One region of the Paenibacillus riograndensis SBR5 genome, then DNA from elsewhere that is predicted to be linked to it. Evidence: riboswitches for the same ligand, from Rfam matches in the RefSeq annotation. Region 1 holds a riboswitch; each other region holds the start of a gene.
What was found. Region 1 has a riboswitch for cyclic di-GMP ahead of PRIO_RS03775 (transglutaminase-like domain-containing protein). Riboswitches for the same ligand answer to the same signal wherever they lie in the genome.

Region 1 (2,200 bases):
TCCCGAAGGATAAACTCCGCTCGACTTGCATGTATTAGGCACGCCGCCAGCGTTCGTCCTGAGCCAGGATCAAACTCTCCAATTGGTATTGAAAAGAGCGATAGCTCATTTTGAAACATCTGACGAGAATTTGCATTCTCATTTTGGATCTCACTTACGTGAAATCCCACTCACTCGTTGTTCAGTTTTCAAAGATCAAACTCGTTGTCGGCGATGATTTTCTCGTCACCAGCAACTCTTATAATATACCACGTTTGTTTGAGCAATGCAAGCTTTTTTTGAACAATTTATTCAATCATTCTTCATTTACTTAGCAGCGCTCCAACAACGCTTACTTATAATACCCCATAGTCATATAAAAAAGCAACCCTTTAGAAAAAGAAAAATAACCCACTTAATATTTAAGCGGGTTATCTCCAAAGATCCTATTGTTGATTGTATATTCACTTCTCTTAGTAGAATTTCGCTGCAGAGTATTTGCTTGCTACTTTAATTAATCCCGTTTCTTTGTTGTTCTTGCCTAAACCGGCATCAACTGTAGTGTCGATAGTCACCCATTTGCCGTCAAGCAAGACTTCGTTCCAGGCATGGTATGAAGTCACATAGCTGGTATTCCCCATCACCAATTTGGTAGGTATGCCTTGACTGCGGAGCATGGTTGCAAACAATGAAGCATAATCGTAGCAAATCCCCTTCTTGGTGGCCAGTGTATTATCATTGTTGGGGATGTAGTCAGTCGTAACACTGGAAGCTAGGCTATAGTCATATTTCACATTAGAAACGATGTAGTTGTATATTGCTTTTACCTTTTGTTCATCAGTGGTCAGCCCCTGTGTGAGCTGAGCAGCTTTCAGAACTGATTTATCGGAAGAACTCCATTTCACATTCTGTACGGAGCTCAAGTATACGTCGTTCGCATCGCTCATGCTGAGGTCTACGGTTTCGGAGGACATCACTTTGTATTTATTGCCGGTAGTGTTCTCCAGAACAGATATTTTATACGAACCGTTACCTTGCTGCAGCGGGAAGGTTTCATTGGGCTTAGAAGCATATAGGTTATATGTGTAGCTATTGTTGTCCTTAGTAATCATGAGCTTAATACGCTTGTCCTTAGGAACTTCATAGGAAACAGCGATAACCCCTTGATTCAATTGCGATGTATTCAACCAGCCTGTGTCCGTGCTGGCAGCTTCAGCTGATCCTGTCTGGACGGAAGTGGCAACTACAAACAATGTTAACAACGTAAAAAAGAACTTTTTCATGGATAAAACCCCTTTCGGTAGCTGGCTGCCATTCGTATTGGGAAGGCCCTTTAGCTTTGCGTCCCTACCTTTCGATAGGTTTGCCGTTATCGTATAAGCTTTATCTGTTCCTACTTCTAATGTAGATTGATAGATTCATATTTAAGAACAAACAAAAAAAGCCTCTTCATTCGGTAGCTGGCTGCCATCCATAGCGGGAAGGCCCTTTAGCTTTGCGTCCCTACCTTTCGATAGGTTTGCCGTTGTCGTGCTTAGCTTTTATAGTTATATAGTATCATATTTATATCTATATTCAAGACCCAAATCACTAGACTTCTACTATTTTTTAATTAAATTTTAATATACTGCTTTTAGGACGCAGCTATTTTGGGATTTAAGACAATCTGGCATGAATAATCAGGCGATGAGTGGGATTGACCAATGGATCACAGGTAATCAGAGTGAGTATTTTATCATCGTTATGTCCATTTAATACGGAAACATCCGTAGGCTCTACAATTGAAATATCATACACTACGTACTGGTAATCCTGTTCCTTTGTTTGCACGGATATGGTATCACCGACCTCAACTTCGTTGAGCCTGTTAAAAAGCCTGCCTGCTGTTCTCGATCTATGAGCTGCAATCGCAGCATTGCCAACCTGCCCGATAGCCGCGGTCTCCTTCATGTGGGCGGCAGCATGCTTCATGTTGGCTTTAGTCGCCCCTTCCAGTACGGGCAGCTTCAAATTGATTTTGTCGATCTGGATAATGCCTGTGATCTTGCCTCCCAGCTTGATTTCGGGAGCCGGCGCTTCTGTCGCTTTCGCCAGGTCACCCTCAGAAGATTCCTCGGCGAGAAGCTGGGTGACTTCAGCATATTGTTTGTGCAGATCTGACTGCGGAGACGGTGAAGGCGAAATCTCACTGTACGCCTGTTCGGCTTCCTCCAGCAGCTTC
Region 2 (2,200 bases), 310 kb from region 1:
TTCGTAGGCGATAGTCTGCGTATAAGCCTGGAGCATCCGGTGAACCGCGTCCCAGGCGGTATGAACATCCGCCGGCGCATTCTCCCAGATCAGCGAGGCGGGCATAGCGATCAGGTCCTCGCGGGTGAGATCATAGGTTTCATAATCCAGCCATTTCGCCATAGGGTTATTCCCCTGCTCAAGCGGATCGATATTAGCGGCCATATGGCCATATATACGAATATTGGCGATTAGCTTGGAAGCTCTTACGGCCTTTCTCAGCCACTCGGTGCCTCCCGAAAGAGCCGGCTGCGGGGCCGGTACGGCATCCGGAGCAAGCGGAGGAGGGCCGGAAACAGTAAATAGATCACGGTAATGATGTTCTACTGAAGAGGGATCTTTAACGAATTGCTCATATTTCTCTTGAATATAGCCCAGATTGGGGCCGTGATACTTACTCCAAATGGATTCGTTATAGGGCTCTTTAACTGCCATGAATACATCCTCCTAACGGATGAACTCCACGTGGCCGCATGGTGGCTTGAGCGCCCAGTGGAGCTGCGATGTTTACGGTTTCATTTCACATCTTATTGTGCTACTTTCAAGACGTGTAATCAATTCATACTTTCGGGGAATCCGTTCGCAAAACGGCATGATTCAGTCCGGAAATGATGAAGAACGGATATTGGTTGCAGAATCAGGATTTGCAGCCGGTTCAACTAGTAACAATGACCTATGTATAAATCGGAAATGTTCATCAACAGCTTCTTAAGACATATTTTTTGGACAAAGGTTAGCAAAAAAAGCTATTCTTTTGCACTACTTAGCATAAAAAATTTCCAAATAACGACACACTTTTCGTGTAAGATATTGTATAATGTTATTGCGGATAACGGTTTCATGGTTTCTAACCAGATCCTTTCATGTAAAGGGTCCAGTAAAGGGTAAACCTGCCGAAAGGCAGGGACACAAAGTCTCGGGTCTACTGTAGAGATGCTGGAGCTACTACGACGGCCGGACTGCCTGGGGACGCATAAATTCTAGGAGGAGATATTCTTGGATAAGTCCAACCAGGGGAATGACGGAGAACTGCTGACGGGTGATCTGGATTTAGAATGGGTGTATTTGCTGATGTCGGCCAAGAAGGCAGGGATCGAGGCGGATGAAATCCGCCGGTTTTTAAACGAAAAAACAGCATTGCAGGCGATGTAGAGCGTTTATTATGGGGAAATACATACAGAAAAGGGCACAGCAATCATACGCTGTGCCCTTTTCTGTATCGCTGGAGCCTGCGGATGACCGCCATTATTGATCCTTCTGCTCCAGCCGCCATTTTTGGTAATCGAGAAACTCTTTGAATTCCCTCTTGCTTATACCTGAGGCCATGGCTTCCTGGACAAGCCGGAACCATTCGCCGTCCAGGGAGGATTCGTCAGCATCCGAAGGTTCGCCATAGAGCAGACTGTGGATGGAAACCTGGAGCGCGTCAGCGATTTTTTCGATAAATTGGATTGAGGGGTTGGATTGAATATTTCTTTCTACATTGCTTAAGTATGATTTCGCAACATCAGCCTTGTCCGCCAGTTCGGATAAGGACCAGCCTTTTTCCAGACGGAGATGGTGGATGCGACTTCCCATATTATCCGGCACGATTACAACGCCCCTCCGTACTTTTTGTTAAAATATAAGGATTTATACGGTTACGCCAATAATCATCCTCATATTTCTCGCCGAAACGGGTGCCGCCCGTAAGACGCAGAGCCGTTTCCACTTGTCAGTATAACAAATTTCCTTACAACGGACAAAAATCGTTGCTACAAGGGAAAACAGCCTAATCTGCTTCCGGATTCGGAATCAGGATAGGCTGCTTCAGAAAATGCAGTCCGCTATGAATTAGTAATCCTTTTTAGGGCCTTGTTTGGCTTCGAAATTCCAGGTCAGCTTCAGCTTATCCTTTTGGAAATAGTTTTGTGCTTCGCCAGTATCCACGAATTCGAACTTGACCGAAAAGCTGTCGCTGCTCTGTGCTTTGATGCCGTCAGCTTCAGTGAGAATTTGATCCCATCCGGTATTTTTGACCAGATCCGGGGTTTGACCCTTCAGGGCGTCCAGTGTAGTTTCATATACCACAACTTCCGGTGAGATGATCGTTCCTTTATCGTTGTTCTTCAGAAATTTAACCTTGATGAATTTGCTGAGATCGACACCGTTGTTGTCGCCG
Region 3 (2,200 bases), 180 kb from region 1:
TGGAGGGGGAGCAGTGACCTGCCGGGACTGCATAACCTTTTGGCGGAACAAAAAAATATTTAGCGGCCCAAGCCATGATTGGGTATGAACCGGCTGACTCGCGGGTAATCTTCTTATAGGATGTTTGGTGCTGCCACTGTCCCGCGCGATCATCAGGATGTATAAGAAAGGGCGTATGCATAGGAAATGGGAAGTCTCCTTATTGCGTGGCTTTGTATGCTGTGTTTGTATTTTTCGTTTGAGGATAAGGTAAGCCGGAAAATTATACTTCCCGTGGCCCTGGTCGTTTTTTTCGGCACACTGGGTTATTGGAAGCTTTTAATGTAATTTTTATGCAGCTATCAGCTTGTTTTCAGGTTAAGGATATATATTGAATGTACCAAACACTCCCCGGTGTTTATAAATAGCTTGCAGGGTCTTGCCAGCTCCCATGGTGAGGCCCGTTTTATTTTGTCTGGCTGATCCTTGCGCTGCATGGGGTGGATAAAATAACCACTGGTATTTATAAAAAAGGGTGATTTTATGTGATATTTTTCACAATAAAATAATAAAAATTGTTTTATATTAAAATTGAAATATAAAAGATTGAAACGTAACAAAATAAAGCACCTCAAAAGGAGAATTATGATGAGTCATGAAGGAAGTCTCCGCCGTGGGCTGGTATTCGGGTTGTTTTTGAGTATTCCGTTGTGGGTGTCCATGATTGGCTGGGTTCAGCTGCTGTAAATCCCAATTCGCTATATCCGCAATGTCTGGTTACGGGAGCGTATATAGCATTACATAGAGAAGGATGAAGAACTGCTGCCGGTTGATTCCGGGGCGGTTTTTTGTTGTGCAGTCCTAATTTGCAGGGAAGTTCTTGCTCCTTAAGGAGTACATATAGCTAGGAATAAAGGTTCTGGATAAGATTTGAAATTATAGTTCGAATATACTAAATTTTAATATTAAAAATTGCAATTAAATACAAGATCTGATACTTTGAAAAAGGCAAAAACCATTCTGTTGAGAGATTTCCTTCTGGACAGGAAGGCTGGAAATCCTTATAGATAGCGGGTTTGTCCATGTTTCAGGCAACCGCGACTTGAAAAAATAGTTAAGGAATAGATTGACAATCGGGCAGGGAAGAGGCTAAACTGAAATTAGTTCAAAAGTAACAAATGTCATAGACTACATAAGTTTTATTTAATCTATATTTCTCATGTATAAACGCAAACCGTCTGAAAGGACGGGACGCAAAGTCAGGAATCTAATGCCCGACCAGGGCTATGATCGTCCGGCCGCCGTGAAGCTGACCCTTCGTGGCGGTCTTTTTGTTGTTATAGTTTTTCCGCAAAATCATAGAATAAGTTACTAGGAGGTGCAAGGCGATTGAAAAAAAGATCACTGAAAGCAGCAGCTCTGATTCTGACAGGAGTATTAGCATTGAGCAGCACGGTTACCTGGGGATGGAATGTTAAAGCTGCGGGAAATATGCCGTATATCCCTACCCCTGTCCTGGGTGTTGCCGGCAATTTTAATGCATTTATCTTTGGAGATTTCACGCAATCTTACGATCAGATTCATGGAAGGCTCGCGGCTGAAGGAAATATTACGTTGCAGGGGTACGGTGTTTCCAAGGATGCGCCCGGCGGGGATGTGCTGGTTGCCGGCAAAAATCTCACTCTAACAGACGGAACTATATATGGGGCAGCTGTATACGGAGGCACTATAAGCACCACACGGGCGGATCTCAAGGAGACCCCCCGCCAAGGGACGCCGATTGATTTTGCGGCCGAGGAACAGTTTTTGGTCCGGCGTTCGGATGAATTGGCCGCATTGACGCAGACACAGCCTTTTGTAAAAGAATATGGAAAAATGACGATTAACGCTCCGGATGCCTATAATGTCATTCATCTGGCCGCTGCTGATTTGGCTGACGCCAACGGGCTGCAGTTCAACATAGCAGGTGATGCCACCGTCATTATTAATGTGGGCGGAAGCGCTGTGAAAATTCCCAATTTTCAATTCTGGGGAGGCAAACCCCGCAAAGTCCTGTTCAATTTCTATGAAGCTGCTTCTGTGAATATCGGGAACACGACAATCGAGGGCACGATATTGGCTCCTCATGCCAGTGTCTTTTATGATCATGCAGAGCTTCATGGCACACTGATTGCAAAAGCGTTCAGCGGTTATGTACAGATGCACCACTATCCGTATGAAG

Region 2: linked by a shared signal. The riboswitch ahead of PRIO_RS34595 (anti-repressor SinI family protein) and the one ahead of PRIO_RS03775 (transglutaminase-like domain-containing protein) in region 1 are both predicted to bind cyclic di-GMP.
Region 3: linked by a shared signal. The riboswitch ahead of PRIO_RS35340 (choice-of-anchor A family protein) and the one ahead of PRIO_RS03775 (transglutaminase-like domain-containing protein) in region 1 are both predicted to bind cyclic di-GMP.

Annotation. Positions count from the first base shown of each region.
Region 1 is NZ_LN831776.1:861,833-864,032, reverse strand. It holds rRNA gene PRIO_RS03780 (16S ribosomal RNA) at 1-85, opposite strand, end outside; gene PRIO_RS03775 (transglutaminase-like domain-containing protein) at 453-1,262, opposite strand; cyclic di-GMP riboswitch class I at 1,276-1,357, opposite strand; cyclic di-GMP riboswitch class I at 1,432-1,513, opposite strand; gene PRIO_RS03770 (class D sortase) at 1,636-2,200, opposite strand, start outside.
Region 2 is NZ_LN831776.1:553,735-555,934, forward strand. It holds gene PRIO_RS02460 (2-oxoglutarate dehydrogenase E1 component) at 1-474, opposite strand, end outside; cyclic di-GMP riboswitch class I at 913-1,006, shown strand; gene PRIO_RS34595 (anti-repressor SinI family protein) at 1,036-1,191, shown strand; gene PRIO_RS02465 (helix-turn-helix domain-containing protein) at 1,285-1,617, opposite strand; gene PRIO_RS02470 (TasA family protein) at 1,873-2,200, opposite strand, start outside.
Region 3 is NZ_LN831776.1:682,664-684,863, forward strand. It holds gene PRIO_RS02990 (ASCH domain-containing protein) at 1-17, shown strand, start outside; cyclic di-GMP riboswitch class I at 1,198-1,285, shown strand; gene PRIO_RS35340 (choice-of-anchor A family protein) at 1,369-2,200, shown strand, end outside.